3 regions of the Neorhizobium sp. NPDC001467 genome follow, and region 3 is predicted to be linked to each of the others. Evidence: predicted binding sites of a transcription regulator. Region 3 holds the regulator's gene; each other region holds the start of a gene.
What was found. Region 3 encodes PhoB, which activates phosphate uptake and scavenging genes when phosphate is short. Its sites were predicted from a motif close to TGTCATNNANCTGTCAT; they were not measured.
Positions count from the first base shown of each region.

Region 1: ACQKKX_RS15975 (NAD-glutamate dehydrogenase) is a predicted target of PhoB. The motif match lies at 2,641-2,657, and genes of this name have one in related genera.
Region 2: phnF (phosphonate metabolism transcriptional regulator PhnF) is a predicted target of PhoB. The motif match lies at 9,164-9,180, and genes of this name have one in related genera.

Region 1 covers NZ_JBNNPS010000008.1:85,332-95,965, forward strand. Annotated here, with positions in the region: gene ACQKKX_RS15975 (NAD-glutamate dehydrogenase) at 1-2,535, opposite strand, end outside; gene pdxY (pyridoxal kinase PdxY) at 2,709-3,581, shown strand; gene ACQKKX_RS15985 (carbonic anhydrase) at 3,634-4,272, shown strand; gene ACQKKX_RS15990 (lytic murein transglycosylase) at 4,306-5,118, opposite strand; gene ACQKKX_RS15995 (aspartate-semialdehyde dehydrogenase) at 5,310-6,344, opposite strand; gene ACQKKX_RS16000 (phosphatase PAP2 family protein) at 6,743-7,507, opposite strand; gene leuB (3-isopropylmalate dehydrogenase) at 7,636-8,742, opposite strand; gene leuD (3-isopropylmalate dehydratase small subunit) at 8,904-9,509, opposite strand; gene ACQKKX_RS16015 (hypothetical protein) at 9,616-9,846, opposite strand; gene ACQKKX_RS16020 (HpcH/HpaI aldolase/citrate lyase family protein) at 9,973-10,634, shown strand, end outside.
Region 2 covers NZ_JBNNPS010000002.1:363,600-374,233, reverse strand. Annotated here, with positions in the region: gene ACQKKX_RS06505 (alpha-D-ribose 1-methylphosphonate 5-triphosphate diphosphatase) at 1-870, opposite strand, end outside; gene phnE (phosphonate ABC transporter, permease protein PhnE) at 930-1,736, opposite strand; gene phnD (phosphonate ABC transporter substrate-binding protein) at 1,952-2,947, opposite strand; gene phnC (phosphonate ABC transporter ATP-binding protein) at 2,976-3,824, opposite strand; gene ACQKKX_RS06485 (DapH/DapD/GlmU-related protein) at 3,911-4,531, opposite strand; gene phnL (phosphonate C-P lyase system protein PhnL) at 4,531-5,265, opposite strand; gene phnK (phosphonate C-P lyase system protein PhnK) at 5,268-6,041, opposite strand; gene ACQKKX_RS06470 (alpha-D-ribose 1-methylphosphonate 5-phosphate C-P-lyase PhnJ) at 6,038-6,931, opposite strand; gene ACQKKX_RS06465 (carbon-phosphorus lyase complex subunit PhnI) at 6,928-8,019, opposite strand; gene phnH (phosphonate C-P lyase system protein PhnH) at 8,023-8,643, opposite strand; gene phnG (phosphonate C-P lyase system protein PhnG) at 8,643-9,044, opposite strand; gene phnF (phosphonate metabolism transcriptional regulator PhnF) at 9,207-9,935, shown strand; gene ACQKKX_RS06445 (alpha/beta fold hydrolase) at 10,082-10,634, opposite strand, start outside.
Region 3 covers NZ_JBNNPS010000009.1:62,634-73,267, forward strand. Annotated here, with positions in the region: gene ACQKKX_RS16655 (aspartate aminotransferase family protein) at 1-460, opposite strand, end outside; gene ACQKKX_RS16660 (GcrA family cell cycle regulator) at 875-1,423, shown strand; gene ACQKKX_RS16665 (PACE efflux transporter) at 1,639-2,079, shown strand; gene phoB (phosphate regulon transcriptional regulator PhoB) at 2,160-2,843, opposite strand; gene phoU (phosphate signaling complex protein PhoU) at 2,868-3,581, opposite strand; gene pstB (phosphate ABC transporter ATP-binding protein PstB) at 3,634-4,449, opposite strand; gene pstA (phosphate ABC transporter permease PstA) at 4,463-5,779, opposite strand; gene pstC (phosphate ABC transporter permease subunit PstC) at 5,776-7,260, opposite strand; gene ACQKKX_RS16695 (substrate-binding domain-containing protein) at 7,455-8,489, opposite strand; gene phoR (phosphate regulon sensor histidine kinase PhoR) at 8,684-9,964, opposite strand; gene ppk2 (polyphosphate kinase 2) at 10,179-10,634, shown strand, end outside.

The DNA of each region.
Region 1 (10,634 bases), on a different contig from region 3:
GATATCGTCGCGGCTGCCGCCGGCCGGCAGTTTTTTCGGGAAGAAGCCGCCCTTGGCGCCGACCGGCACAATGACTGCGTTCTTGACCTGCTGTGCTTTGACCAAGCCCAGCACTTCAGTGCGGTAATCCTCGCCGCGATCCGACCATCGCAAGCCGCCGCGGGCAACCTTGCCGAAACGCAGGTGCACGCCCTCGACCTCGGTGCCGTAGACGAACATTTCACGGAATGGGCGCGGTTCAGGCAGATTGTCGAGATGTTTGGGGTCAAGCTTAAAGGCCAGCATGGCGTTTGGCTTGCCGTCCTCGCCGCGCTGGAAATAGTTGGTGCGCAGGGTGGAATCTATGACGTTGACGTAGCGCCGGAGCGTCCGGTCGTCATCGAGATTGGGCACGTCTGCCAGCGCCGTTTCGATTTCGGCATGGCGCTCCGACATTTTCCGTTCGCGCTTCTTGTCCTTCAGGCCCGGATCGAACCCGTCGTGGAAGAGGGCCAGCAGATGAGTGGCGATCTTGGGGTAGCGCGCCAGGGTGTCGGCGATGTGGTTCTGGGAATATACGATCCCTGTTTGGCGCAGGTATCGGGCATAAGCGCGCAGAACGCTGACTTCACGAGCGGAAACGCCGCAGAGTAGCACCAGGCGGTTGAAGCTGTCATTGTCGATGATCCCGAAGTAGGCGTCGAGAAATGCCTCCTCAAGCTGCTGCGCCTGCCGGTCTAAATCGATGGCGCTGCCGGTATCGACCCGCAATTCCATGTCGTGAATCACGACAAGCGTCGTCTCGCCCGGCCGCTCGACCTCGATCTCGAACGTCTGTTCGCTCAAAACCTGAAAACCGAGATTTTCGAGAAGCGGGACACGCCGCGACAGGGAGAGCTGACCGGCTTGGTGAAAGATCTTCAACGACAGGACCGTGTCATCCTCAGCATCGCTGCGATAAAAGGCGATTCGAATGGGCTCACCGCTGCTGCAGGCATTGATGTCGTCCAGATCGGCATGGACCTGTTCGGGGGTAAAGGCCTCCTGATAAGCTTGCGTTGTGTGCAGTACCGCCTGGTGCGGACCCGCCAAGGCGGCAAGCCGCTCGCTCCAGGGCGTGGCGATGTCACGCACGGCAGCCTCCAGCTTCGGCTGGGCAATGCGGGGCGTCTTGCCCCCGGTGCGACCGATGATGAAGTGGACCCGGGCAATGCCGCCCTCCGGGAAGGCGGGGTAATAGGCCGAGACATGACCTTCATAGACAGTCGAGAGATAGTCCCCGACCTTTTCGCGAACGTATGAGTTGTAGTTTTCACGTGGAACATAAACGATCACGGAAACGAACCGGTCGAATTGATCGATTCGCGGCAGAACCCGGACCCGCGGCCTTTCCGCCAATTCCATGATCTGCTCACAAAACCGGATCAGCACGTCGGGCTGAATCTGGAACAGGTCGTCGCGTGGATAAGCTTCCAGCGTGTTCTTCAGCATGCGGCCGGAATGGCTGAACTTGTCGAAACCAAAGTGATCCTTGATGCGAACGGCTTTCGCCCGGATGAGCGGTATTTCGTTGACCGAATGGGTATAGGCGGAGGCGGTGAACAGACCGACGATGCGCAGCTCGCCAATAACCTTGCCGCTTTCATCAAAGCGCTTGATGCCGACATAGTCCATATAGGCGCGGCGATGGACGACCGATTTCACATTTGCCTTGGTCACGATCAGGAAGTCCGGGCCCTCGAGGAATTCGAGGATTTCCGGCGTCGTCATGACGGCATTCTTGCCCTGGCGCAGCACGAGAACGTCCGGATCGGACAGGATGCCGAGACCGCGCTCGCTGGCCCGCTCGAAACGCGCGTCGCTGCCGCTGCCGGAATAGGTATATTCGCGCATGCCGAGAAAGGTGAAATTGTCGTCGCGCAGCCATTCGATAAAGGCGAGAGCTTCGTCCCTTTCGCTCTTCTTGCGGGAGACGGCCGAGAGCTCGCTAATCGCCAGATTGAGGCGGGACAGCATTGATTGCCAGTCAGCGATCGCCAGATGCACCTGATCCAGCACTCTGGCGATACGCTGCTGGAGGTCGGTTGCTTGATCGGGCGTCAGCAGGGGCATGTGGATTTGGATCAGGCTGACCGTATGGTCAGGATCTGCTGGCGCTTCACGGGGATGAAAAACCGGCTCCTTGCCGTCTTCGACATGCAGGATCGGGTGAACAGCGAGCGTCAGGTCGCGCATGCTGCTGGTCACTTCGCCCATGACCGAATCATAGAGGAAGGGCTGGTTCCGATCGACGATCGTCAGTACGGAAACCGGGATACCAGAGGGCTCTATCCCCTCGACGGTTTCAACCGAAACATGTGCGTTGCCGCGATCCCAAGCCGCCAGCGACTTGCGCGCCTGGGTGGCTGCAAGAGCGAGCATTTCGGGCGTATACTGGGCAAGGTCATCCTTGCTTGCGCGGCTGAAGAGGAGATGCGGATCGAGCGCATTTTTGATCGCGATGCGGCGTGCCGCGTCGATCTGCTTGTCTTTTTTCGGGTTGCGTTTCGCGTCCATGGGCAAGTCCTCTCCCAATTCATAGTATGGCGTCCGCGCTGATGCAGGCCGAAGCGGACGATTGTCTCATGTTAGCCGATTGTCGCCCGGTTATTCCACCGATCAACGAAGGCTTGTTGACAGAAAGCTCTGAAAAACTGATCAACAAGTCTTTCCGATCGAAAGTCCCGTTCATGGTGGAAACCCCTGGCGCCGTTATTGTCATTTCAAGCCACGTTGTGCGCGGATCTGTGGGCAATCGCGCTGCTGTTTTCGCGTTGGAAACGCTCGGCTTTCCGGTCTGGGCGCTGCCGACCGTGGTGCTTCCCTGGCACCCCGGCCACGGCCGCTCAACCCGCATCCTGTTTGCGGAGGAGGAGTTCGACCGGGTGATCGACGACCTGATCGCTGCTCCTTGGATTGGCGAGGTGAAGGCCGTGCTGAGTGGATATTTCGGCCATCCCGGTCAGCCGCGTGCCGTCGCCCGGCTCGTTCGAGCCCTGCGCGAAAAAAATCCGGATCTCGTCTATGTCTGCGACCCAGTAATGGGGGATCTCGGCGGGCTCTACATTGCGCAGGCAACGGCCGAGGCAATTCGCGACGATCTCATTCCGCTTGCCTCTCTTGCGACACCGAACCGGTATGAACTGGCATGGCTCTCGGGTGCAGCGCTCGAAACAAACGCCGTGATCATGGAGGCGGCAGTGGCGCTTGGACCGGCGCGCATGCTTGTGACATCGGCGGTGCCAATGATGGCCGGCGGAACCGGCAATCTCTATCTGACGGGCAAGCTCGCGCTGCTGGCCGAACACCGACTGATCGACAATCCGCCCAAGGGCCTCGGCGATCTTCTGGCGGCCGTCTTCCTGGCCCGTCTGCTGTCCGGCGTGGGTGAAGAAAAGGCGTTGCAACTGGCAACGGCCAGCGTTTATGAAGTGCTTGCGCGCACCGCCAAACGCGGTGGTGACGAACTGGCCCTCGAAACCGACGCCGCCAGCCTTTCGACACCGATGGCCATGGTGCAGTTGCGCCGTCTCATTCACCCTCTGCAAACGGTTCGCCGCTAGGTCGCCATCGTGACCGTTGATTCTCGTCATCGGTCGCTATAAGCGTCTCCTCATGGACGCTTTTCCCGAACCCCTGCTCGCGGGCTACCGCAGTTTCATGAACGGCCGCTATGCCGATGCACGCGATCGCTATCGCGTGCTCGCCGAGCATGGCCAGGAACCTCACACGCTGGTCATTGCCTGTTGTGACTCACGCGCCTCCCCCGAAGCCATTTTCGATTGTGGTCCGGGCGAACTGTTCGTCGTGCGCAACGTCGCCAACATGGTACCGCCCTTCGAGCCGGACACCCAGTATCACGCCACGTCCGCTGCCGTCGAATATGCGGTTCAGGTGCTCAAAATCAACGATATCGTTGTGATGGGACATGGACGCTGCGGTGGTATCAAGGCGGCGCTCGACCCGGATATGGAGCCTTTGACCCCAGGCGATTTCATCGGCCGATGGATGCAGCTTTTGAAGCCCGCCGCTGCGCAGATCCAGAACAATGATCTGATGACGCAAAGTGAACGCCAGACCGCGCTCGAACGGGTTTCGATCCGCAACTCGATCAGCAACCTGATGAGCTTTCCCTTCGTCAAGACGCTCCATGACGAAGGTCAGCTGAAGATCCACGGCGCATGGTTCGATATTTCGTCCGGTGAATTGTGGATCATGAATGAGAAGGGCGATTTCATCCGCCCTGATCTCTAAACACTGGCAAAGTCAGCAAATGCGATCGACGGCTTACTTGCCGTCGATCTGCGCGCCGATATAGGCGATCGCCTTCTGATAGACCGAGGCGGCATTCCATCCCTCGATCGCCGCGAAATTAGGTTCGCCTGGCTGATAGCCAGCGCCGGGGCGCCAGCCGTGACCACGCAGGAAGTTTGCAGTCGATGCCAGGGCATCGGCACGCGAACGGACCATGTCGATATGGCCATCGCCATCGCCATCGGCGCCATAGCGGATAACGTTCAAGGGCAGAAACTGTGTCTGGCCGATTTCGCCATGCGCAGCCCCTTTGGCCGTGACGCTCAAGTCGCCGCGCGCGACAAGCTGTAGCGCGGCATACAGCTGTTCAGTGAAATAGGCCGAGCGGCGGCAGTCATAGGCGAGCGTGGAAACGGCAGAGAGCGTGTGCTGGTTGCCCATATAGCTACCGAAGCCGGTCTCCATTCCCCAGATGGCCAGCAGCGGGCCCGCCGGTACGCCGTAGCGCCGTTCGATTGAGGCAAACAGCGCTGCGTTGCTGTTCTTCATGCTACGGCCGCGAGAAATGATTGTCTGGCCGCCACGCTTCTTCATGAACTCCTCGAAGGAAAGCTTGAAGCTTTTCTGACCACGGTCGGCGCGGATCGTGTCGCGGTTATAGCTGACATTGGCGAAAGCGCGGTCGAGCACGGCCGGCGAAATGCCGTTGGCCGGTGCGGATCGCTTAAAATCCTGCACCCAGTTTGCAAAGCCGCTGCTGTCGTTTCCGCATGCTGCTGCCAGGGCGGGCGCCGCGGAAAAGCCGAAGCCGATTGCGAGTATCCCGGAAAGGAAAAGCTTTTTCATGCGTAAAGGGTCCATCGTTTCGTGAGAGCCGCCGATCATCAGAGCTGGCGAGGGTCGACAATATTCAGGTTAGGACAAATATCCGCCAGGTCGCAACGCAGGGGAGCATGAATAGTTCGTGATCCCTTGCGTTGCGTCAGAGAAAACCTGCTCTTTCAAAGCGGTTTAATCGGGCGTGATTACCAAATGGTTCAGGCAGCCTGCTTGCGCGGCTTGATCAAGCCGCGATTGACAAGAAGTTCGGCGATCTGGATGGCGTTGAGAGCGGCGCCCTTGCGCAGATTGTCGGAAACGACCCAGATGTTGAGGCCATTTTCGACTGTCGCATCTTCGCGGATACGCGAAATATAGGTCGCGTCTTCGCCAGCCGATTCGAGCGGCGTGATGTAGCCGCCGTTCTCATGCTTGTCGATGACGAGGCATCCTGGTGCTTCACGCAAAATATCGCGCGCCTGGTCGGCGGTGATCTCGTTCTCGAACTCGATATTGACCGATTCCGAATGACCGATGAAGACCGGAACGCGAACGGCCGTGCAGGTGACCTTGATCTTCGGATCGAGCATTTTCTTGGTCTCGGCCAGAACCTTCCACTCTTCCTTGGTGTAACCGTCTTCCATGAATACATCGATATGCGGGATGACGTTGAAGGCTATACGCTTGGTGAACTTCTTGGCTTCAACCGGATCGGCGACGAAAACGGCACGCGTCTGGGTAAAGAGCTCGTCCATGCCTTCCTTGCCGGCGCCCGAAACCGACTGGTAGGTCGAGACGACGACACGCTTGATCTTTGCGGCGTCATGCAGCGGCTTCAGGGCCACAACAAGTTGAGCGGTCGAGCAATTGGGATTGGCGATGATGTTCTTGCGGGTAAAGCCCGTGACGGCATCGGCGTTGACTTCCGGGACGATAAGCGGCACTTCGGCGTCGTAGCGCCATGCGGACGAGTTGTCGATGACGACGCAGCCCTGGGCGCCGATCTTAGGCGACCACTTTTTCGAAATGTCGCCGCCAGCCGACATCAGGCAGATATCGGTATCGGAAAAATCATAGTGTTCGAGGTTCGAAACCTTCAGCGTCTTGTCCCCATAGGACACTTCCGTGCCCTGGCTGCGGGCTGAAGCCAGAGCGACAACTTCGTCAGCCGGAAATCCGCGCTCGGAAAGAATGTTCAGCATTTCCCGGCCAACATTGCCGGTAGCGCCTGCGACTGCGATCTTGAAACCCATGATATGCTCTCTTTCTCTTCTCTCCTCGGCAGTGAGGGGGACCGGAACTTAGCGCCGGATCCTGATCCCCGGCCAAACCGGGGAGAGAGCGGTGGGCCAGAGACGTCAGACGGTTTTCGTCGTGGTTTTGGCCATGGTTTTGGAAATAAAGAAGCCGTCTTCGGCAGCCCGTGCCGGCAGATCATAGGCAGCGATGTCGAACCGCGGATGGGCCATGGTGCTTCCTTTTCGCGGAAATTCCTTAAAAGATTTTGAGACAGAGTCAAGCGTGGCATGCGCGAACGCCGTGCGCTCCGGGACGTTGGCGGCCTTGGACCGCCTTTGACGGTCGGCAATTCGTAGCGACACCGCCCGCCTGCCCGCCCATCCTGCAGTCGTTGACCACCATCAGTAAGGGGCTACACCGTTTCCGACAGAGGCCGGGTTCGCAACCGGAAGGGGCGACGCGGTCGCGGCAGGCGTCCCGGCGTGAAGCGAAACAGTAGCCCGTAGCGCGAAAAGGCGATGGCGGTGACAAACGCAGCCCAGGCACCAAAGGCCAGTCCTGCAACGACATCACTGGGATAATGCACGCCGATGATGACGCGCGCCATGCCAAGCCACAGGCCGGCGATCAGGAAGAATACCCGGTAGCGTGGGGCCAGCAGCGCGAGCGCTGCCATCAAAGCGCCCGCGACCGTGGAATGGCCGGAAGGGAAGCTTTCGAAATGAAAATCGCCCCGAAACGGCGAAAAGCCAAGCGTCCCCCATTCTTCGTATTGCGTGGGTCGAGCGCGGCCAAGGACGACCTTCAGGATGTTGGTGATCAGGCTTGAGACGGCAACCGCGATGAAAACATACGCGGCTAAATGGGTCGTGTAGATGACCTGAAACCGTCTACGATGCGGCATGGGGCGACGCAAATATGCAAATGCACCGAGAAAAAGAAGGCCGGCAACCACGAGGATCCAGCCGGATCGGGCAAAGTCCGTCACCTTCTCACCGATCGGATAAAGCAGATTGGGCGTATGCGTGGCATAGGCGCCCATCGGCGCATCGAGAATGAAAAAGGCGATCAGGATCAGGTTGATGGCAACCAGAGCGTAAGGCCACCAGCGCGGAGAGATATGGTCTTTGCCGTGGCGTTGTCGACGCTGTCGCAATTTGGAAAAAGTCGACGTCATGCTTGCCTGTTCATCCTTGCCGTTAGGGCGTGGCAACAGGATATGGGACGCCGGCAGACAAAAGCCAACCGGGCGCATCGACGAACCGGAGAAAGCCTGACACATTTTCGTCAGGTGGGCGATAGTGCTTACGCGTCTGCCGCGAATTCCGAGAGGATTGCGTCGCCCATTTCGGAGGTGCCGACCTGTCGGCAGCCTTCTCCCATAATGTCACCGGTGCGGATGCCGCGGTCGAGGACTGCCGCAATTGCCCGTTCCAGACGATCTGCCTCGACCACCAGGTTGAACGAATAGCGCAGGCACATCGCAAACGAAGCAATCATGGCGATCGGGTTGGCGATGCCCTTGCCCGCAATATCCGGGGCCGAACCGTGGACCGGTTCGTAAAGGGCCTTGCGCTTGCCGGTCGCGGCATCGGGTGCGCCGAGCGAGGCCGACGGCAACATGCCGAGCGACCCGGTCAGCATGGCCGCGACGTCGGACAGCATGTCGCCGAACAGGTTGTCGGTGACGATGACATCGAATTGTTTGGGCGCGCGCACCAGCTGCATGCCACCGGCATCGGCCAGCATATGCTCGAGCCTGACATCCGAATAGGCGCGTTGGTGAACCTCGGTCACGACCTGGTTCCACAAGACGCCGGATTTCATGACATTGCGCTTTTCCATGGAGCAAACGGCATTGTTCCGCGTGCGGGCAAGTTCGAAAGCAACGCCAGCGATGCGTTCGATCTCGAAGGTGTCGTAAATCTGCGTATCAATGCCGCGCTTCTGGCCGTTGCCCAGATCGATGATTTCTTTCGGTTCGCCAAAATACACGCCACCGGTCAGTTCGCGAACGATGAGGATATCGAGACCCTCGACCAGTTCCGCCTTCAGCGAGGAGGCCGAAGCCAGTGCCGGGTAGCAGATGGCAGGGCGCAGGTTGGCAAACAGTTGCATGTCCTTGCGCAATCGCAAAAGCCCGGCTTCCGGGCGGACATCGTAAGGGACGCTATCCCATTTCGGACCGCCGACGGCGCCGAACAGCACCGCATCCGCTGCCATGGCCTTGGCCATGTCCTGTTCCGAAATGGCGACGCCATGCGCGTCGTAGGCGCAGCCGCCAACAAGGCCCTCGTCGAGAACGAAGCCGGTGCCCATCGTGTCATTCATGTGGGCGATGATCTTTCGAACCTCGCTCATGGCCTCGGGGCCGATGCCGTCGCCTGGAAGAAGGAAGATGGTATTGGACATGATGTTTCCTCGCACTCGCAGGCTCATCCTTCGACCTCGCGATCTGCGAGGTCTGGGGTCCGGCCCAAGCCTGCCAGGGCGAGCCGGATAAGGTTTTTGTCAGATTTGGTGACAGGCGGAGCCGGCGCAGATTGCCGCTACGACAGGACGCCACGCCTTCATCAAAGCCACGGACGTTCAGACTGCATGCGGTTTTCGAAACTGCCGATGCTGGCGTCGTTCTTCAGGGTCGTACCGATGTCATCCAGTCCCTCAAGCATGATATGCTTGCGCGCCGGATCGATGTCGAAGGTGATGGTGCCGCCATCCGGGCCGGAAATCGTCTGCGCTTCCAGGTCGATCGACAGGACCGCATTTGCGCCGCGGGAGGCATCGTCCATCAGCTTGTCGAGATTGTCTTTGGAAACGACGATTGGCAGAATGCCGTTCTTGAAACAATTGTTGTAGAAAATGTCGGCAAAGGATGTCGAGATCACGCAGCGGATGCCGAAATCGAGCAGCGCCCATGGCGCGTGTTCACGCGAGGAGCCGCAGCCGAAATTGTCGCCAGCCACGATGATGCTGGCATTCTGGTAAGCCGGCTTATTAAGCACGAAATCCGGGTTCGGGCTGCCGTCCTCATTATAACGCGCTTCCGCAAAAAGTCCCCTGCCAAGACCAGTCCGTTTGATCGTCTTCAGGTAATCCTTCGGAATAATCATGTCGGTGTCGATATTGACGACCGGCAGCGGCGCGGCAACGCCGGTCAGGGTGGTGAACTTTTCCATGGCAAGCCTTCGTGGTCTTGTGCGCAGAGCTTACGCCAATAGAGCAAAACCGCACCAATTTGAAGGTCTGATCGTCTTTAACCGGTACGGTGGCCGGCGACCGATATTACAGGTCGATGATCGTTCCGCGACCGTCGTTCCAGATGCGCAGCTCTTTCGTCTTCCCGTTTCCGGTACGCACGGGCACGGGTTTCAGGCGCGCCGAAAGCAGGCGCAGAGCAGTGAAGATCATCAGCATGCCTGCAAAGGCGATTGTCACAGATGCGGTCAGAACCGTGACAAGCGCGATCACGGCAACGGCTGACAACGCAAGAAAAAAGGCGCGAATGTTTTGCATGATGGTCCCTTTCGATAAAAGGCAATGTGTGACTTGCGCACCCTGCTTGCAAGGGGCGCCTGCCCCGTCAGGGCTTAAGCGCCATCACGATATTGCGCGCAGCGTCAAAGCTTGGCACAAAGCGTCATGTCCCATCCGCTTGAAATTCCCCGGTTGCGCCGATCCGTTCTCAGTGTTCCCGCTATCAATCAACGTGCTCTGGAAAAGACCCATGCGCTTGATTGTGATGTGGTGATTTTCGATCTCGAAGATTCGGTCGCGGTGGAAAAAAAGGCGGAGGCCCGCGATAACCTTCGCCGTTTCTTCAAGCACACTCCACTAAGCGGGCGCGAAACCGTCATTCGGATAAACGCACTCGATTCCGATTTCGTCGCGGACGATCTCGAACTTGTGCACGCGCTTGCTCCCGATGTCGTCGCCTTGCCCAAGGTGAATGATGCTTCCTGTATCAAGCGGCTCGAGGCGCAGCTCGATGGCGCTTCTTTGCAGACGCGCATCTGGGCGATGATGGAAACCGCATGCGGCATCACCAATTCAATAGAGATCGCCAAATCTGGAAAAAGCGCCGATGGCAGGCTCGATTGTTTCGTCATAGGGTTGAACGATCTTCGCAAGGATACCGGCGTGCCGGCCCGGCCGGGCCGTGCCTATCTTGTGCCCTGGATGATGCAGGTGGTTCTGGCCGCCCGTGCCCATGGACTGGGGGTCATCGACAGCGTCTTTAACGATTTCCGCGATCGTCAGGCCCTGGAAGAGGAATGCGTGCAGGGCCGCGATATGGGCTTTGA
Region 2 (10,634 bases), on a different contig from region 3:
GACATTGCCGGAATGCGAACCGCCGCGCACGACATTCGGCGCGCCCATCAGCACCTGCAAACCGGCTTCGCGCGACAGGACGGCGGCATCGATCGTGGTCGGAAATTCGGCAAGAGCGATACCGAGTTCCACGCCTTCCGCGACATGCGCGGCCGTTGCGTCGTCATGCGAGGCAATCGCAATGCCGGCGGCATGGCAGAGTTCGGCGATGCGCTTGCGGTTACGGGCGGAATTGGCTTCGGATTCGGCGATCCGGCGCGCGCAAAACGCGTCAAACTCCGCGTTCGAAAGCTTCTTCTTGCCCTGATAATAGATCCGGTAGGCGTCGAGGCTGACGAACTGGCGCTGACCTGGGGCGTGGTCCATAAGTGAGGCAAGACGCACGCGGTCATTGCCTTCCATCATTTCGAAATGGTCGGCGACATCGGCAACCGAGACTTCGCAACGCAAGTGAATGAAGTGTTCCGCGCGCAGACGTCCGGCCGCGTTCGCGTGCGAAATCTTGGTCGCCATCGCCGCCATGTCGGCCGGGCCCAGATCGGTATCGTCGTCGATGCCGACGCGCAGCGCATCGAAGACCGTGGTGATGCCGGAGCTTGCGACCTGACCGTCATGCGCCTGCAAGGCCGCATCCATGTTCCACCGCACTTTTGGGCGCGGCTGGAAATGCGTCTCGAGGTGATCGGTATGCAGTTCCACGCAGCCGGGCAGAAGATAATCGCCGTTTAGGTTGATGCCGCCCGCGGAGTCGCCGGTAGAAATGTCGGCAATTTTTCCGTCGCGCACCAACACGCTGCCGCTGACGATTTCGTCGGCGAGCACGATCGCGCAATTGGTGAAGATGGTTTCTTGGTTCGTGTCTGGGGTCATGATGTGTTCACAGCTTACGAAGCGTTTCTAAAACGCTCAAGGGATCGGATGCGGAAAAGTCAGATCACCAGCCTGCGCAATTGCTGGGACAGAAGGTCCATCAGGCTAACGGTGAGAATGATGATGATGAGCATGGCAGAAGCCTGCGGATAATAGAAGCCGCGAATGCTTTCAAACAGAACCTGTCCGATGCCGCCGGCGCCGATGACGCCGAGCACGGTGGCGGAGCGGATATTCGATTCCAACCGGTAGAGCGACAGCGAGATCCACAGGGGCAGGACCTGCGGAATGACGCCGAACAGAACCTGCTGCACCCTTGAGGCGCCGGTAGTGCGGATCGCCTCGACCGGGCGCGGATCGATCGCCTCGACAGCCTCCGAAAACAGCTTGGCCAAGATCCCGGTCGTGTGAATGAACAGCGCCATGACGCCGGCGAAGGGCCCAAGTCCGACGGCAACGACGAACAGCACCGCGAACACGACTTCATGGATGGCACGGAACATGTCCATCAGGCGCCGGACCGGCTGGTTCACCCACCAGGGCGCCATGTTATGGGCAGACAGGATGCCGAAGGGAATGGAGAAGAGGACGGCAAGGAAGGTGCCCCACAGCGCAATCTGTACGGTGACCACCATTTCCTCAAGATAATAGCGCCATTCGCTGAAGTCCGGCTTCAGGAAGCCGCTGGCGTAGTCAGCCATGTTGCCGGCATCGGTGAAGAGATAGGTGAAACGGCCCATCTCGGCCGGACCCCAGCTATAGGCCAGCGCGGCAATCACGGCCAGAAGAATGAGACCGTTGCGCGAGCCGCCGGGTTGTTTCGGCAAAGGCTTGGTCGTGGCGGAGGTCATCGTCGCGTCACTCATTGTGTTGTTTCCGTATTGGAAGAGACAGGCCTGCCCGTTGAATGTCGTCATCCTCGGCCTTGTGCCGAGGATCTAACCACGCCCGTATCAGGCCGCAGCAGATCCTCGGGACATCCTCGGGTTAAACTCGAGGACTAGGATGACGACGGAGAGGTTTTCCGGCTTCCGACATCAGCCGAGGACAGGCCCGAAAGCCTGCCCCATAATCATTCGGATCAGTTGGTGCTGACCTTGGCAAGCTCAGCTTCGTACTTGCTCTTCTGCGCGGTCAGATCCTTGATCTTGGCTTCCTTGGCGGCCGCGTCGAGTTTGGCATCGCCCTGCGTCTGGGCAATCGACTTGGTCAGTTCCATGACGCGGATCGGCAGAAGCTGCGCATCGCTGGAGGCACGGAACGGAGCCCATTTCAGGCCGGCGAGGATCTTCTTCTCTTCCTCGACATTCCCCTTGGACTTGTCCGTGCCGTAGGTCAGGAAGAATTCGCGGATCTTGCCCTTGTTGTCTTCCGACAGGTCCTTGCGCCAGACAATCGGATCGGCCGGGATCAGCGGCGAGCGCCAGATTTCGCGGATGTTCTCGTAGGCCTTCGGGTTGTTCTGCTTGATCAGCGCCATGCTCTCGGTGTTGTTGGCAGCAGCATCGACCTGTTTGTTGGCAACGGCCATGGCATTGGTTTCGTGGTTGGCGTTGGTGACGTTCTTGAAGCACTTCTTCGGGTCGATGTTCTTATTGGAGAACACGAAGGTCATTGGAACGAGGTAACCGGAGGTCGAGTTCGGGTCGCCGAGACCGAAATTCATCGACTGGTCGCATTTCAGGACCTGGTCGATTGTCTGGATCGGGCTGTCCTTGGGAACGATGACAACCGACCAGTAGCCCGGCTCACCGGTGACAGCGACGCTCTGGACGAACACTTCGCCATCGGCACGATCGACGGCTTCCATGGCCGACTTGTTGCCGTACCAGGCCATCTGCACCTTGTTGAAGCGCATGCCTTCGATGATACCGGCATAGTCGGACGCGAAGAACGGCTTGACGTCGAGGCCGGTCTTTTCCTTCATCGCGTCGAGCAGCGGCTGCCAGCTGGTTTTCAGGTTCTGCTGGGATTCGGTCGAGATGATGCCGAAGTTGATCGTGTCCGCCGCAAGGGCTGCGGAACTCATGGTGAAGACGACGGACATCGCCGCCATGCTTTTCAGAATCGCGTTCATCGTGGTTCTCCGAGTTTTCAAAGAGTGATCAGGCGAGCTCCAGCTCGGCCCGGGAACGTTCTCGCTCCGCAGCAGCAGCGGCGGTAGGAGCAGCTTGACCGGCCGGCGCATCCGGCAGGACCAGTTCTTCCGAAGCCGCACCGTAAAGTTCGGCCAGGAATTCGTTGGAAAGAGCGGTGGACGGACCGTCATAAACGATCGCGCCATCGCGCATGGCGATGGTGCGCGGGCAATAGCGGCGCGCATATTCCACCTGATGCAGGGATACGACGACGGTGATGCCATCCTGCGAATTGATGTTGGACAAAACGTCCATGACGCGGCGTGCCGAAGATGGGTCGAGCGCCGAAATCGGCTCGTCGGCGATCAGGATTTCGGCTTCCTGCACCAGCGTGCGGGCAATCGCTGCGCGCTGCTGCTGACCGCCCGAAAGCGTCGACGAGCGTTGGGCAAACACCTGCGGGATGCCGACGCGTTCTAGCGCCGCATGCGCCTTCTGCTTTTCGTCGCGAGTGAAGACGCCAAGTGTGCCGCGCCAGCGTGGCGTGCGGCCCAGATGGCCGATCAGCACATTGGTCATCACCGACAGGCGGCTAACTAAATTGAACTGTTGAAAGATCACCGAGATGCGACCGCGCTTTAGCCGTGGATTGAGGCGACCCCCGTCCTGACACAGGTCGCCCAGCACATCGATACGACCACCCTTGCTGTCGGCAGTATCGAGGCCGGCAATATGGCGGATGAGCGTGCTCTTGCCGGAGCCGGAGGCGCCGATCAGGGCAACCATCTCGCCGCGTTCGACGGTGAGGCTCACTCCGTCGAGGGCGCGGTTTTTGCCAAACGTTTTCGACAGGTTGGAAACGGTAATCGCGGACATTCTTCTTCCCCTGAAATGGACAGGTTTCAAGAAACTCTGACGATGCTTCGATGATATCTGGGCGACACTTGCATGAAACTTCTGTGTCAACGTTCGTATTTGCTCAGAAAATCTTCGGCTGACAGATCGCGAAAATCCTGTAGTGCTTCGAACAGGTGCTCGTGATCCCAATCCCACCAGGCAAGCGCATCCATGCGCGCGCCAATACCAGCGGCAAAACGCTCGCGGATCAGCTTTGCCGGCACGCCGCCGACGATGGTGTAGGGCGCCACATCACGGCTGACGACCGCCCCTGCTCCGATGACGGCGCCATTGCCGACCTTCACGCCCGGCAATACGGTGACGCCGTGGCCAATCCAGACGTCATGGCCGATGACCACACGCTTGGCGCGGCGAGCAGCGAAGAAGTCCACCTCGTTTTCGGCGCCGTCGAAATAATCGCCGGCGCGATAAGTGAAATGGTGCAGCGTCGCCCGCTCAGTGGGATGATTGGTGGCATTGAGACGCACGGCAGCGGCAATATTGACGAACTTGCCGATCTCCACACACCACAGCATGCAATTTTCCATCACATAGGAATAATCGCCCATCGTGGTTTCGGTGACGGTCGAGCCGGCTGCCACTTCGGTGTAGCGGCCAAGCTGGCTGTCGGTCACGACGGCGGTCGGATCGATGAAGGGGACGGTGGCGGAAAGCTGCTTTTGCATCACGCGGCCTTTCGTGCGGAGAAGGCGGAAACATCGATCGTGCGAGTGGCCACCGCATCGCGCACCGGCTGATCGTGAAAGATGCCGAGTATGGCGGTGCCGGCATCCAGCTTTTCGCGGATCATCGCAATGACCACATCGCGATTGGCGGCATCGAGCGAAGCGGTTGGCTCGTCGAGAAGCAGGATCGGGTGATCGGTGATGAAACCGCGGGCGATGTTGACACGCTGCTTTTCGCCACCGGAGAAGGTGGCGGGCGGCAGGTCGAACAGGGCTTCCGGCAGATGCAGGCGGTTGAGCAGGTTTTTGGCCTTTTGCGCAGCCACGGCACGATCGACACCACGCGAAACCAGCGGTTCGGCGACAATATCAAGCGCCGAGACACGGGGCACGGCGCGCAGGAATTGGCTGACATAACCGATAGAGTCACGCCGCAGATCAAGCACGAGGCGCGGATCACCAGCACCGAGATCATGCGCCTCACCCGTGCCCTTGTCGCGGACAAAAATTTCGCCGCTGTCGATGGAATAGTTTCCGTAGACCATACGCAGGATCGATGACTTACCGACACCCGACGGTCCGCCGAGCACGACACATTCGCCGGCGAACAGCTCGAAATTCACATCGTTGACGACCGGCAAAATGACGCCGTCGCGCAGATGCATGGTGAAGGACTTTGCCACGTCGCGAACCGAAAGCAGCGCGTTGCCTGTCTCGTTAGATGAAACGGTCATGATCACGACTCCAGGATCGAGGCGACGAGAAGCTGGGTATAGGGATGATGCGGATCATCGAGCACGCGGTCGGTGAGACCGGTTTCGACGATACGGCCACTCTTCATGACGATCATCCGCTGCGACAACAGGCGGGCGACGGCCAGATCGTGGGTGACGATCACCACGGCAAGACCAAGGTCGCTGACCAGACCACGCAGGAGATCGAGCACACGCGCCTGAACGGACACATCGAGACCACCGGTCGGCTCGTCCATGAAAATCAGCCGCGGGCGGGTGACGAGATTGCGGGCGATCTGCAGGCGCTGGCGCATGCCGCCGGAAAAGGCGACCGGCTTGTCATCTATACGGTCACCGGCAATTTCCACACGGCTGAGCCATTCGGTGGCGGTGTTGCGGATCTCGCCGTAATGGCGATCGCCGATCGCCATCAGGCGCTCACCGACATTGGCACCCGCGGATACCCGCATGCGAAGACCATCAGCCGGGTTCTGGTGCACAAAACCCCAGTCGGTGCGCATCAGGAAACGCCGCTCTGCTTCCGACAGGTCGGCCAAGTCAGGAAACCGGCCATCCCGCATATTGTATCGGATGCTGCCGCTGGAACGCTGCAGACGGCCTGAAATGCAGTTGAGCAGCGTCGTCTTGCCGGAGCCGGATTCACCGACAATGGCGACCACTTCACCGGGCCAGACATCGAAGGAAATGTCTGTGCAGCCGATGAAATCGCCGTAACGGCGCTCAAGGTCGCGGACGGAAAGAATGGGGGCGCTCATGCCGCGTCCTCCTTGACGGTTTCTTGACCTGCAATCGGCAGGCCCGGTCCGTGATGGCCATCGGCGCGGCGCGTTTCGCAATGGTCGGTATCGGAGCAGACATACATGCGGCCGCCGCGATCATCGGTCACCACTTCATCGAGATAGACGCCGGTGGCATTGCAAAGCGCGCAAGGCTGGTTGAATTTCTGTACTTCGAACGGGTGATCCTCGAAATCGAGGCTGACGACATTGGTGAAGGGCGGCAGCGCGTAAATGCGCTTTTCGCGACCGGCGCCGAACAGTTGCAAGGCGGGCGATCCGTTCATTTTAGGATTGTCGAACTTCGGGATCGGCGACGGGTCCATGACATACCGATCCTCGACCTTGACCGGATAGGCATAGGTCGTGGCGATATGGCCGTGCTGGGCGATATCCTCGTAAAGTTTTACGTGGATGAGGCCGTATTCTTCAAGCCCGTGCATGACACGGGTTTCGGTCTCGCGCGGCTCAAGGAAACGCAATGGCTCGGGGATCGGCACCTGATAGACGATGACCTGGCCGTCCGAGAGCGGCACTTCCGGGATGCGGTGGCGCGTCTGGATGACGGTGGCATCCGCCGTTTTCGTCGTTGTCGCCACATTTGCAGTCTTGGCAAAAAAGGCGCGGATGGAAACGGCATTGGTGGTATCGTCGGCGCCCTGGTCAATGACCTTCAGCACGTCGTCAGGCCCGAGGATCGCGGCCGTCACCTGCACACCGCCGGTGCCCCAGCCATAAGGCATCGGCATTTCGCGCGAGGCGAAAGGCACCTGATAACCGGGAATGGCGATGCCTTTAAGGATCGCGCGGCGGATCATCCGCTTGGTCTGTTCGTCCAGATAGGCGAAATTATACTCTGGAAGGGTCATTCTGCGGCCTCCCTCATCTCATCGTTGGTGGCCTTCGCCTTGTTCAGCGTGCGCAACAGGTCGAGTTCGGCCTGGAAATCGACGTAATGCGGCAGTTTCAGATGCTCGACGAAACCGGTCGCCTGAACATTGTCGCAATGGGCAAGCACGAATTCCTCGTCCTGCGCCGGCGCCAGCCGCTGTTCATCGAATTCGTCGGCGCGAAGGGCGCGATCCACGAGGCTCATCGCCATCGCCTTGCGTTCGGACTGGCCGAAAACCAGGCCATAACCGCGCGTGAACCGGGCCCCCTCCTCACCGCCGCCGGTGAACTGCGACACCATCTGGCATTCGGTGACGCGGACTTTTCCGAGCGAAACGGCAAAACCGAGTTCCGGCACATCGATCTCGACATCGACCAGACCGATGCGAATTTCGCCGACAAACGGGTGCGTGCGGCCATAACCGCGCTGCGTCGAATAACCGAGCGACAGGAGAAAACCCTCGTCGCCACGCGCCAGCGCCTGCAGGCGCACATCACGATCGGCCGGAAAGGCGGTCGGATCACGGGTCAGGTCACCCGGCTCTTCATCGGACAAGACGTCGCGTTCGATCAGGCCTTCATCGTTGAGAATGTCTGTCACCCGAGGTGCGGGGCGTTCATCCTCACGGGCACGGCGCAGCGGCTCATCGACCGGTTCATCACCGGCCATGGCCGGATCGATCAGGCGGTGCGTGTAATCGAAGGTCGGGCCGAGCAGCTGGCCGCCCGGAATATCCTTGTAGGTGGCCGACACGCGACGTTCGATGCGCATCTTGGCGGTATCGATCGGCCGCGAATTGCCGAAACGGGCAAGCGTGGTGCGATAGGCGCGCAACAGGAATATCGCCTCGATCATGTCGCCACGCGACTGGCGCACGGCCATGGCGGCAAGATCGGGATCGTACAGCGAACCCTCGGCCATGACGCGGTCGACGGCGAGCGCCAGCTGACCGGTGATCTGTTCCAGCGTCAGCGCCGGCACATCACGATCGCCGCGACGGCGGTCTGCGAGCAGACGGTGGGCATTGGCAATGGCGGCTTCCCCGCCCTTGACGGCAACATACATGGCTCAAACCTCCTCGATACGCGTGGTGCGCGGCAGGCCCATGGCCTCGCCGCCGCAAACGAGAAGCACATCCAGCCCCAGCGGATAGGCCGCGCGGTTTTCTGCCATGGCAGCCACAAACCCCTCCGGCAGGCCGACCGGCGCGATCACCGCCTGCGTTTCAATGCCGGGACCGGTGAGCGTGAGGGGCGAACCGCCGACAAGGCTTTCGACCGGCAGAAGCAGGGTGGCGGAACGATCCGGGTAATCGCTGGTGCCGATCGGGAATGATGCCCAGGTCTCCACCGGACTCGCCTTTTCCAGCACAGCAAATGCAGCGCGGGCAGCGTCCGCCGTGCGCGGTGCACCGGTGTGAAACGACATCCAGCCGATGGCATCATCATTGTTTTCCGGCTTTTCGAACCAGACCGGCGTATCGTAATCGGCCAAGGTCAGCAGGATCGCGGCGGCGGCCTGCGAGAGCGGCGAAGGTGGCGTGACGAAACCGGAAAGGTCAGCGACAGTGCCGGGCTGCGCCAGTGCATTCATGACGCGGCGGAAGACGGCCTGACTATCCATCACCGGATTGGCAAAGCCACCCTCGAAGACACGACCTTCCGAACGCGTATTGATCGAAACACCCATCAGTCTTCTCCCCGCACCATGGTGAAGAAGTCGACACGTGTCGCTTCCGTCTCTTCCGCCTGAAGTTTTGCCTCTTCGCGGGCATGCTCCAGAGCCGGCTCGACAATCGACTTTTCGACGCGGCCGATCCAGTCCGGCAGCTGACGCAGCGCATCGAGATGAGCAATCATGCGGGCTTTGTCAGCATCGCGGCCGAGCACGATCGAATGACCGAGTTCGCCGCTCTCGAGCCGCACCGTGGCACGCGTCACACTCGCCTCGCCGAGATTGAACGGCGCACCGCCGCCGCCGATCCGGCCACGCAGCATGATGGCGCCGATCTCCGGCCCACGCACCGCGATGGCGCCGGGGGCACCCGCTGTATTTTCACTGTAAAGCTGATGGAGCAAACTCGGCGGCATGGACGCCATCGCATCCAGTGCCCGCTTTCTCCGCGCATTCGCTGTTTCTGCCGTCACGTCGCACCTGTTTGTCTATTTGTGTAGACAACTAATCTAATCGAGGTTATAGGACCTGACCAGTGACAGCTTGATGACATTACGCATTTTAATCGGAGTACGTTGATGCATGCCCTCGATGACGGCATTTCCCGGTGGCGCCGTGTCGCCGACGCCATTCGTGCCGATATCGCTTCCGGCGTGATTACTCAGCAGCTTCCGCCCGAGGTCGAGCTTGCCGAACGTCACGGCGTCAATCGCCACACGGTGCGTCGCGCCATCGCGGCTCTCTCGACCGAGGGATTGCTGCGCGCCGAGCGCGGGCGCGGCACGTTCGTCAACGCCCAGCCGCCGCGCGTGATCTATCCGATCGGCGAGCGGGTGCGTTTTCGCGAAAACATGATGAAACAGTCGATCGAACCGTCGGGCCAGTTGATCGGCGCGGAACGCGTGGCTGCCGATGCGCGACAGGCGGCGCAGTTGAATGTCTCGGTCGGCGCGCCGCTGCATCGGTTGGAACGACTGGCCGTCGTGGATGGCATGCCGATGTCGCGCTCCACCTCGCTGTTTTCGGTGGAGCGTTTTCCAGGCATAATTTCGGCCTACGCGGAAACCGGATCAATCACGCAGGCGCTGCAGAAATCAGGCGTCAGCGATTACCGCCGCCGCGAGACCCGCATCACGGCGGAACGCGTGTCTCCCAATGATGTCAACCTCCTACAATGTGCCAGCGACGCCATCGTGCTGATCAGCAATGCCGTCGATGTCGATATGGAGGGCAAACCGGTCCAGAGCGTGCGCACACGTTTTCTCGCGGACCGGTTCGAATTGTCGTTCAAAATGGATGGCGACTGACTGGTTTCCGGTCGCCGCCATACCAGCTGCGGCATTGGGCAAGGCGTCGCCGGTCGATGCCGTTAAGGGCATGATTGCCGGCCTCGCCACCAGCACGCCCGCCACCGGTCGTGCCGATGCATATCCTCAACGTCGGGCGCGGTCGCTTACCCTGTGCTCGAACGCAGGAAGTCCGAAATTGCAACTGCCAGCGCCTGGGGATTTTCCTCCGCCACATGATGTCCGCTGTCTATGCTGAAACCCGCAACGTTCTCGGCCCAGGCACGCCAGATGGCCACGGGATCACCGTGTATTTGCTCAAGATCGTCTTTCGCTGACCAGAGACACAGGGTCGGGCAGATAAGCTTGCGGCCAGCCAGCCGATCCGCATGGTCATGATGGTGATCGATCCGCAAGCTGGCGCGATAATCCTCCACCATTCCATGAATGATCGCCGGGTCTTTCAGGGCGCGTACAAGATCGTCATAGGCCTCCTGCCCCATCCGGTCAGGACTGACATTGCCGTACCAGAGCGAGGGATCCGCCAGGATGGCGCGTTCGGGCTTTTCCGGCTGGGCAAAGAAAAACCAGTGGTACCAGTCGCGCGCAAAACGCCAATCGACGCGTTCCAGATGTTCGAGAATGGGGATGCAGTCGATGACGACCAGCCGTTCGACGGTTGTTGGATGGTCCATTGCCATGCGAAACGCCGTATAGCTT
Region 3 (10,634 bases):
CTTTGGGGCCAAAACCTTCCATGTATTTTTCCTGCCCGCCGGCGGCGATCGTTGCGATCGTGCGGCCGTGGAAGGCACCTTCGAAGGTGACGATGTGGAATTTTTCCGGATTACCCTTGGAGAAGTGATAACGACGCGCCGTCTTGATGGCGCATTCCAGCGCTTCCGCTCCCGAATTGGTGAAGAACACTTTGTCTGCGAACGTCGCTTCCGTCAGGCGGCGGGCGAGCCGCTCCTGCTCCGGGATTTCATAGAGGTTGGAGAGGTGCCAGACCTTTTCCGCCTGCGCCTTCAGCGCATTGACCAGATGCGGATTGGAATGGCCGCAGGAGGTGACTGCGACGCCCGCACCAAAATCGAGATATCGCTCGCCGCCTTCCGTCACAAGCCAAACGCCCTCGCCGCGCTCGAAGCGAAGCGGAGCCCGGGCAAACGTGTCGAAAAGGGCGGCTTCAGCCATGGCGACATATCTCCTGAATGCTCACAGATCGACCGCGTTCGCCACGGCCGGAATTGAAAATGCCGCCTGGAAAGGCGGCGGGAGGACTATCCGCATTTCCCTGTGCGCTGTCAACAAAACACCTTTCAAAGCAGGCAATTTCGCCCTATCCCGCGCGACGGTTCACTCGCCCAGAAGCTGTGACAAATATGACTCGCCGGGCCAGCAAGTTGGGGAAAACCGGAAAATCGATTCGCGGTGATTCGCCCGACTCTTGCCACGGAGTCACCCCCACACTAGGTTATTCTCAATTACTAGGCTGCATGCGGCGGAACTGGTCACCAAAAGTATAGATGTAGTATTTTCTGGCGGATTCATTCGCCGGATCGGTGATCGATTCAAGCCACGTTCAGCACCTCACGGCGGAGAGACAGCATGAACTGGACTGACGAGCGGGTCGAGCGACTGACGAAATTATGGGCCGAAGGTCTGAGCGCCAGCCAGATCGCGGCGCAACTTGGAGGCGTAAGCCGCAACGCGGTGATCGGCAAGGTCCACCGCCTCAATCTGCCGGGCCGCGCGAAAGCCGGCGGAGCAGCGAGTGCTGCACCGCGCCCGGCCAAGCGCGTCGCTGCTTCCGCACCGCGCCCGCAGAGCAATTTTGCGGCCCGTCCGCAGGCTCGCACCGCGCAGCGCCCGGCCGGCGCTACCCTGGTCCGCGAAGAGATGGAGATGGAGGCGACGACGCAGGACGTTGCCGTCTACAAGCCGGCCGGCAACATCGTCGTGCCGATCAACCGCAAGCTGGCGCTGACGGAACTGACCGAGCGCACCTGCAAATGGCCGATGGGCGATCCGCTGAAGGACGACTTCCACTTCTGCGGCGCCGAATCCCCGGACAATTCGCCCTACTGCAAATACCATGGCCGCATGGCCTACCAGCCGGTCAACGAGCGTCGCAACAAGGCCGTTGCCCGCGCCTGAGCAGGCAAGGCCGCTAGCGCAAGAGATGAAAGCGGGCTTCCAGCCCGCTTTTTTTTGCGCCTACCGATCCGGCATTTGCCTGGTTGCAAGGCAGGTTTGCCGTAACGCCGCTTGCCATTAGATGGGCAAACACCTAATTACGGCTTGCGAGGACGACCTCCCCCGTACTGGGCATGAAACACCGGGACGACCCGGCCAAACCCAAGGGGTTGACTATGCGCACCACGCGCGATCGTATTCGTCATGCCATTAGCTTTGAGGTCATCGGGCTGGCAATCTTCACGCCACTCGCATCCTTCGTTTTCCACCTGCCCGTCGAGCATGTCGGCGTCGTCGGCATCGTTTCGGCAACCGTCGCCACGGCCTGGAACTATGTCTACAATCTCGGCTTCGACCATCTGATGCAGAAATTCCGCGGCAGCACTCAAAAGACGCTGCCCTTGCGTGTCGCCCACACCTTCCTGTTCGAGCTCGGCCTGCTGGTCGTGCTGCTACCGTTCATCGCCTGGTATCTTGGGGTGACGATCTGGCAGGCGCTGGTGATGGATATCTCGTTTGCGACCTTCTATCTGGTCTATGCCTTCGTCTTCAACATGGCCTATGACCGGATCTTTCCGCTGCCGGAATGGCGCGAGGCGCAGGCTCCCGCCGAGTAAATCACAGCGGATGAATGAGAAAAGGCCCGGATGCGCGATGCACATCCGGGCCTTTTCAATTTCAACGCAGATAAAGCGTCTCAGGCTTCCATCGAATAGCCCGCGCCACGAACGGTGCGGATGACATCCTGCATGTTGGAGAAGTTCAGCGCCTTGCGCAGGCGCCCGACATGCACGTCGACGGTGCGCTCGTCGACATAGATATCATGGCCCCAGACGCCATCCAGCAGCTGCGAGCGCGAGAAGACGCGGCCGGGTGACACCATCAGGAATTCCAGCAGGCGAAACTCGGTCGGTCCAAGCCGGACTTCGCGGCTCTTGCGGTGAACGCGGTGGGTTTCGCGATCGAGCTCGATGTCGCCGCATTTCAGGACGCTTGAGAGCACTTCCGGACGGGCACGGCGCAGCATCGCCTTGACGCGGGCCATCAGTTCGGGCGTGGAGAACGGTTTTACGACGTAATCGTCGGCGCCGGTGGCCAGGCCACGAACCCGTTCGCTCTCCTCGCCGCGTGCCGTCAGCATGATGATCGGCAGTCGTTCGGTCTCCGGCCGCATGCGCAGCCGTCGGCACAGCTCAATGCCGGAAACGCCCGGCAGCATCCAGTCGAGGATGAGAAGGTCAGGAACGCGTTCCTGAAGTCGGATTTCGGCTTCGTCACCGCGCAGCACGGTGTCGACCTCGTATCCTTCGGCTTCGAGATTGTAACGAAGAAGCACGCTCAGCGCTTCTTCGTCTTCAACGACCGCGATCTTGGGTAGCATGTCTGATCTGCTCCGTTCCGCCCGTCACTCGACGAGCGCACCAACCGTGTTTGCCGTATCGTCCTTCGGACGTTCGCCTTCGAGCTGGGCACCGGTCTTGATGTAATAGATGGTCTCGGCGATGTTGGTGGCGTGGTCGCCGATGCGCTCGATGTTCTTGGCGCAGAACAGGAGATGGGTGCACGACGTGATGTTGCGCGGATCTTCCATCATGTAGGTCAGGAGCTCGCGGAACAGCGACGTGTACATCGCGTCGATTTCCTCGTCGCGCTGGCGGATGATTTCCGCCTTCTCGGCCGAGCGGCTGGCAAAGACGTCGAGGACGTCCTTGAGCTGCACCAGGGCAAGCTCGGAGAGATGCTCGAGACCGCGGGCAAGCTTGCGCGGCACACCGGTGCCCTGCACGGCAATGACGCGCTTGGCGGTGTTCTTGCCAAGGTCGCCGACGCGCTCGAGATCGGCCGCGATGCGCAGCGTCCCGATGATCTCGCGAAGGTCGGACGCCATCGGCTGGCGCTTGGCAATGGTCACGATCGCCTTGTCCTGGATCTCGCGTTCGGCGTGATCGAGGATCACGTCGTCGGAGATGATCTTCTGGGCAAGCGCCGTATCCGAGTTGACGAGGGCGCGCACGGCATCGGAGCACATCTGCTCGGCCAGGCCACCCATTTCGGAAATGCGGCGGTTCAGGTATTTCAGCTCTTCGTCGTAGGCCGAAAGAATATGGGTCGAAACCATTTTTCTGATCCTTGATGTCGTAAGGTCTGGCAATCCGGGTGAAGCACCCAAATCAGCCGAAACGGCCCATGATGTAATCCTGCGTACGCTGGTCATCCGGGTTGGTGAACATCTTGTCGGTGTCGTTTTCCTCGACCAGCTGGCCGAGGTGGAACATCGCCGTACGCTGCGACACGCGGGCGGCCTGCTGCATGGAGTGCGTGACGATGACGATCGTGTAATTGGCGCGCAGTTCGTGGATGAGTTCCTCGACCTTTGCGGTTGCGATCGGGTCGAGCGCCGAACAGGGCTCGTCCATCAGGATGACTTCCGGCGAAACGGCAACGGCACGCGCGATGCACAGGCGCTGCTGCTGACCACCGGACAGGCCGGTGCCGCCTTCCTGCAGACGATCCTTGACTTCCGTCCACAGACCCGCGCGCTGAAGGCTGGCCTCGACGATCTGGTCCATGTCCGCCTTGTTCTTGGCCAGACCATGGATACGCGGGCCGTAAGCGATGTTTTCGTAGATCGACTTCGGAAACGGGTTCGGCTTCTGGAACACCATGCCGACGCGCGCACGCAGTTCCACGACGTCGATTTCCTTGTCGTAGATATCGTCGCCATCGAGGGTGATCTTGCCGGTGACGCGGCAGCCTTCGATCGTGTCGTTCATGCGGTTCAGCGTGCGCAGGAAGGTCGACTTGCCGCAACCCGACGGGCCGATGAGAGCCGTGACCGTGTTTTCGCGAACATTGAGGTTGACGTCGAACAGGGCGCGTTTCTCGCCGTAATAGACGGAGACGTCGTTGCCGATCATCTTGTAGGACATGTCATTCATCTTCTTGTCTAGCGCCTTTTCCACTGCTGCTTCAGACATCATGTTCATAACAGAGCTCCTTCTACCAGCGCCGTTCGAAACGACGACGCAAGAGGATCGCGCCGACGTTCATGACAATGAGGAACAGGAGCAGGATGATGATCGCTCCCGAGGTTCTTTCGACAAAGGCGCGTTCCGCCTCGTTGGCCCACATGTAGATCTGAACAGGCAGGGCCGTGGACGGATCGAGCGGGGTCGTCGGGTAGTTGGCGACGAAGGCGACCATGCCGATCAGGAGAAGCGGCGCGGTTTCGCCGAGCGCGTGCGCCAGGCCGATAATGGTGCCGGTCAGGATGCCCGGCATGGCAAGCGGCAGAACGTGGTGGAAGATGGTCTGCATCTTCGACGCGCCGAGCCCGAGTGCGGCAGCCCGGATCGACGGCGGAACCGCCTTCAGCGCCGCGCGGGTGGCGATGATGATGGTCGGCAGCGTCATCAGGGTCAGAACGAGACCGCCGACCAGCGAAGCCGAGCGCGGCAGTTCCATGAAATTGATGAAGACGGCAAGGCCGAGAAGACCGTAAACGATCGAAGGCACGGCCGCGAGGTTGTTGATGTTCACCTCGATCAGGTCGGTCAGCCTGTTCTTCGGTGCGAATTCCTCAAGATAGATCGAAGCGGCAACACCGATCGGCAGCGACAGGACAAGCACGATCAGCATCATGTAGAACGAGCCGATCAGGGCGACGCCGACGCCGGCGGCTTCCGGACGGCTGGACGCACCGTTGAAGAAGATGCCGCCGTTGAAATGCTTGGCGAGCGCACCGGCTTCGGCCAGCTTGTTCATCCAGCCGACCTGCTGGTCGGAAACCTTGCGGTTGTCTTCCGACACTTCGAGGTTGATCTGGCCTTTCCAGGCACTGTCGATATCGCCGGCGGCGAGCAGCGAGACGGTCTGCGTGGTGCCGATGATCTGCGGGTTGGCAACAACCATGTCGCGCAACTGGGCGCGCACGCCGTTGGAGATCATCTGGTTGACCGCACGCAGGGCCGAAGTGTCGCTTTCGGCAACGCCGAGCGCCTTGGCGACCGCATTGCGGGCGACGATCGGATAGTTCGCCGTCATCAGCTTCTGCGGATTGGTGGCGCGCTCGTTATCCTTGTCGATGATCTGTTCGGAAAACTCGACCGGGACGGTGATCATCGTCTGCTGGAAGGCGGTGTAACCCTTGGAAACGACCGACCACAAGAGCAGGAAGAGGAAGAGAAGACCGAAGGACAGTGCGGCGATGCCATAGGCACGGAAGCGACGCTCTGCGCGGTAACGACGCTTGATGCCGATGTCGCGGCGGGCGGGCCTGGTCAGCACGTCGGCGGGGGAAGAAACCACGTCGGTCATTCATACTGCTCCCGGTATTTGCGCACGATGAAGAGCGCGTAGATGTTGAGGCAAAGCGTGATCGCAAACAGCGTGATGCCGAGTGCGAAGGCGACGAGCGTCTGTGGCGAGGTGAATTCAAGGTCGCCCGTCAGCTGGCTGACGATCTTGACGGTCACGGTCGTCATCGGCTCGAACGGATTGAGCTGCATGCGGGCGGCAACACCGGCGGCAAGCACCACGATCATGGTTTCGCCGATGGCGCGCGAAGCGGTCATCAGCAGAGCGCCGACGACGCCCGGCAGGGCTGCCGGCATGACGACCTTCTTGATGGTTTCGGACTTGGTCGCACCGAGACCGAGCGAACCGTCACGCAGGGCGCGGGGCACTGCGGTGATGATGTCGTCCGACAGCGAGGAGACGTAAGGGATCAGCATGATGCCCATGACGAACCCGGCCGTCAGAACGCTCTGCGCCTGGATGAAATTGGCATATTCGCCGGTAACGAGACCATTCAGCTGCGCCGAGATATCACGCAGGAACGGACCGACCGAGGTGAGCGCGAAGAAGCCGTAGACGATGGTCGGAATGCCGGCCAGGACTTCAAGCAGCGGCTTGGCGACCGAGCGCACCTTCGGGGATGCATATTCCGACATGTAGATGGCGGAGAACAGACCGACCGGAACGGCGACCAGCATCGCGACGAAGCCGATATAAAGCGTGCCGGCAAGCAGCGGGATGAGACCGAACTGGCCCTCCGATGCGGTGGCGCCGGCCGCCGCGAAACGCGGATCCCAGACGGTACCGAAGAAGAATTCCCAGGCCGGGACGCGGCCGAAGAAGTGCCCGGCTTCCGTCAGCATCGACATCACGATGCCGATCGTGGTGACGATGGCGATCGACGATGCTAGGACGAGCGCCGAAAGAATGACCTTTTCGACGCGGTTGCGGGCGCGGAAACGCGGTGCGATGCGGACATAGGACAGGCCGGCACCGGCGAGCGCAACGATCAGCACGACCGCGGTCATGACGCGATTGCTGATCTTCTGCATGGCGTTGAGATCGCCGGCCGATGCGACCATCCAGGGCTCGGGATCGCCGGCAAGAGCCACGCCCTTGGTGCCGAGCTTGGCGCGCAGTTCGGCCGGGTTTGCGCCGACGGCATCGATTTCCTCGAGCGTGAGGACATCCATGCCGCGCGCGAGCGAACCGACCATGCCGAAGCTCAGCCCCTGCTGCGCTTCCGACTGGGCCTGCACCTCTTCCGGAAAACCGTCACGCACGGTGGAATTGATGTAGAGCGGGCTGGCGATCAGCCAGACCACCAGGACGACAGCGGCAGGCACGGTCGCGCAGATCGCGACGAAGGTGCCGTAATAGCCCTGGCGTGAATGCAGCCTGGACGACACGCCGTCGGCAATGGCCATGGCGCGCCGCGTCCCGGCGACGTAACAGACGATCGCAATGATCGCCAATACCAATAAAATCAATGGTGTGCTCATCACTATCCCCCGGCCTACCGCCATCGGCGGCACGCTTACCGCACAATCCCGATCATCGGAACCGATTATTTCGCGGTTACACAACGCAGTCGCAACTGCGGGTCCGCTGCGGGCCAACCCCTGATCGGGTCACACCCCAAGGCCTTAGAAGAAGAAGACGGCGCCGCCTTTGGAAGGCGGCGCCGGGTCGTTCATTACATGGTCTTGCCGGCTTCGAAGTCCTTGCGAACAGCTTCGCGCTGATCGTCCGGAGCAGCAACCAGGCCGTATTCAGCCAGCGGGCTGTCCGGGCCAACCATGTCGTCGGAGATGAAGAACTCGACATATTCCTTAAGGCCCGGGATAACGCCCAGGTGAGCCTTCTTCACGTAGAAGAACAGCGGACGCGAAACCGGGTACTTGCCGTTTGCGATGGTTTCGGTCGACGGAACGACTTCCGAAACGGTCGCAACCTTCAGCTTGTCCTTGTTGTTTTCGTAGAAGGCCAGGCCGAAGACGCCGAGGCCGGTCTTGTTGGCAGCGATGCGTGCGAGCGTTTCGGTGTAGTCGCCGTCGATGTCGACAGCAACGCCGTCCTTGCGGATGGCGACGCACTTGGCGGCAGCCTGCTTGGCATCGGTGATGGCAGCCTTGATGACGTCGGTGGCGCCAGATTCCTTGCAGCCTTCAGCCATGATCTTCTCTTCGAAGACTTCGCGGGTGCCGTGCTTGGAGCCCGGGATGTAGGCGGCGATCGCGCCCTTCGGCAGCGAGGCGTTGATTTCCGACCAGTTCTTGTAGGGGTTGGCAACCAGCTTGCCGTCAACGACGACTTCAGCGGCGAGAGCCTTGTAGAGGTCCTTCGGCTCGATCTTCATGTCGCCGTTGGAGGAGTCGGATGCGAATACGATGCCGTCGTAACCGATGCGGATTTCCTGAACGTCGTTGACGCCGGCAGCCTTGCAGGCTTCGGCTTCAGCCTTGTTGATCTTGCGCGATGCGTTGGCAATGTCGATCGTGCCTTCGCCCACACCCGAGCAGAACGCCTTCAGACCGCCGCCGGTGCCGCCCGATTCAACGACCGGAGCCTTGAAGTTCGGGAAGGTTTCAGCAAACGTCTCGGCAACGATCTTCGCGTAGGGAAGAACGGTGGAGGAGCCGGCGACCTGAACCTGATCGCGGGCGACAGCTGCACCAGCGAAGGCAACAGAAGCCACCAGAGCTGCTGCGGAAAGTTTCAACATGTTCATCGATGTTCTCCCGGTATGGGTTTCTAAAAAGCGTTTGAAGCCGGTGTCTGGGCGCTTTCCGGCTCTCGGCAGCCACGTCTTAGCTGTCCTTGGCCACCGCTTTTATGTCACTTCGATGAAACAATTGTGACAGTTTATCTTCTTGAAAAATACCATTAATTTCCGTCGAATGAATCTCACATTCGACTTTTACGTCAAAACCGCACGGTAAATGTGGTTCCCCTGCCGATTTCGGACTTCACGATCAGCCGTGCACGGTGGCGTGTGAGAATATGCTTAACGATCGCAAGCCCAAGACCGGTGCCCTTCTTGGAGCGGCTGTCGGCAACGCTGACTCGGTAGAAACGCTCGGTCAGACGCGGCACGTGCTCGGCCGGAATGCCCGGTCCGCGATCAACCACGCTGAATTCGACCGGCTGCCCCTCTTCGCGGGTGAGGTAGACATCGACGACCTCGCCTTCCTGTCCGTATTTGCAGGCGTTCTCGATCAGGTTCTCGACGACCTGCACGAGTTCGTCGCGGTCCCCGGTCACTTCCACCTTGCCTTCGGGCATGTGCATGCGGATATCGACGCCGAGATCCGATGCCAGCGGCAGAAGCGCATCGCGGACATGACAAACCAGCGGTAACAGATCGACGCGCTGATCGGGTGCGATATGGGATTTCAGTTCCAGTCGCGATAGCGACAGAAGATCATCGACCAACCGGCTCATGCGGGTTGCCTGGTCATGCATGATGCCGAGGAATTTTTCCTGGGCCCTGGCATCCGCCTTGGCCGGACCCTGAATGGTTTCGATGAAGCCGCGCAGCGAGGCGAGCGGCGTTCGTAATTCGTGACTGGCATTGGCGACGAAATCGGAGCGCATACGGTCGAGCCGGCGCAGTTCGGAAACGTCCCGGAAGGACAGGACGTAGAAGCGCGCCGAACCGACGGGCGCGCCTTCAGCGAGAATGGGGGCAATGCGCAGGATATAGACACGTTCGGACGGCAGCCGCTCGGAATGTTCCATCTGGTTCGGCTCGCCGGTGGCCACGGTTTCGCGCACCATGTCGAGAATGCCGGGGGAACGCAGGCGGGCGGACAGATGCGCACCCTGGGGAAACTCGCCCAGCGCCCTTTCGGCAGCCGGATTGTGAAAGAGAACCGTGGCGTCGCTGGACAGGATGAGGATGGGGATATCAAGTGCGCGGTAGGCGCTTACCACTTCGGCTAGAGGCTGGTCGTCGGCATCGTCCTCGATTCCCTCTTCCTCCGGCGTATTGGTCACGGCCGCGGACCCGAGGCGGATGGCGAAGACGGACAGGGCGATCAGCACCCAGCCGGCGGCGACCATCAAAATGTCGATGTGCAAGAGCCAGGCAATGATCGCGACAAGTGTGGCGACGACGAAAATCGGCCAGCCGCGCCGGATCTTGGACGCCACCTGCATGCCTGTCTGCCTACCGTCTTTCTGCACCGCTTCCACCACGCTCATCCGCGCTCCCGATCGCCAACTTGTCGGAACGATAACGGGCGGTTTTATAGCGCGATCATGACAGATATGCATCGATCACCCCGGGCGGATGCTTTTTTGCACAGCTTTGCAACGACAGCGCTGAAAGCCGCGACGTCACAACTGGCCGTGTGCGCGCGACCGCCCTAGCTTGGTTCTTCAAGACAGAACGGAAATCCCGGAAGGACGCCACAATATGGATATCGATCAGAGCCGCGCCGTGGAACTGGAGATCAAGGGCAAGAAGCGCATCTTCAATATCGACGATCCGAACCTGCCCGACTGGGTGGAGGAAAGGGCCCTGTCCTCCGGCGGCTTTCCCTACGAGGACAAGCTGAACCGCGACAAATACAACGCGCAGCTGGAAGCGCTGCAGATCGAGATGGTCAAGCTGCAGTATTCGCTGCAATCCACCGGCAAACGCCTGATGGCGCTGTTCGAGGGACGGGACGCAGCCGGCAAGGGCGGCACGATCTTCAATCTACACGCCTATCTCAATCCACGTTCCGCCCATATCGTGGCGCTGGCCAAGCCCACCGAAAGGGAAGCAGGCCAGTGGTATTTTCAACGCTACGTTACGCATTTTCCAAGCGCCGGCGAGATTACCCTGTTCGACAGGTCCTGGTACAACCGCGCCGTGGTAGAACCGGTT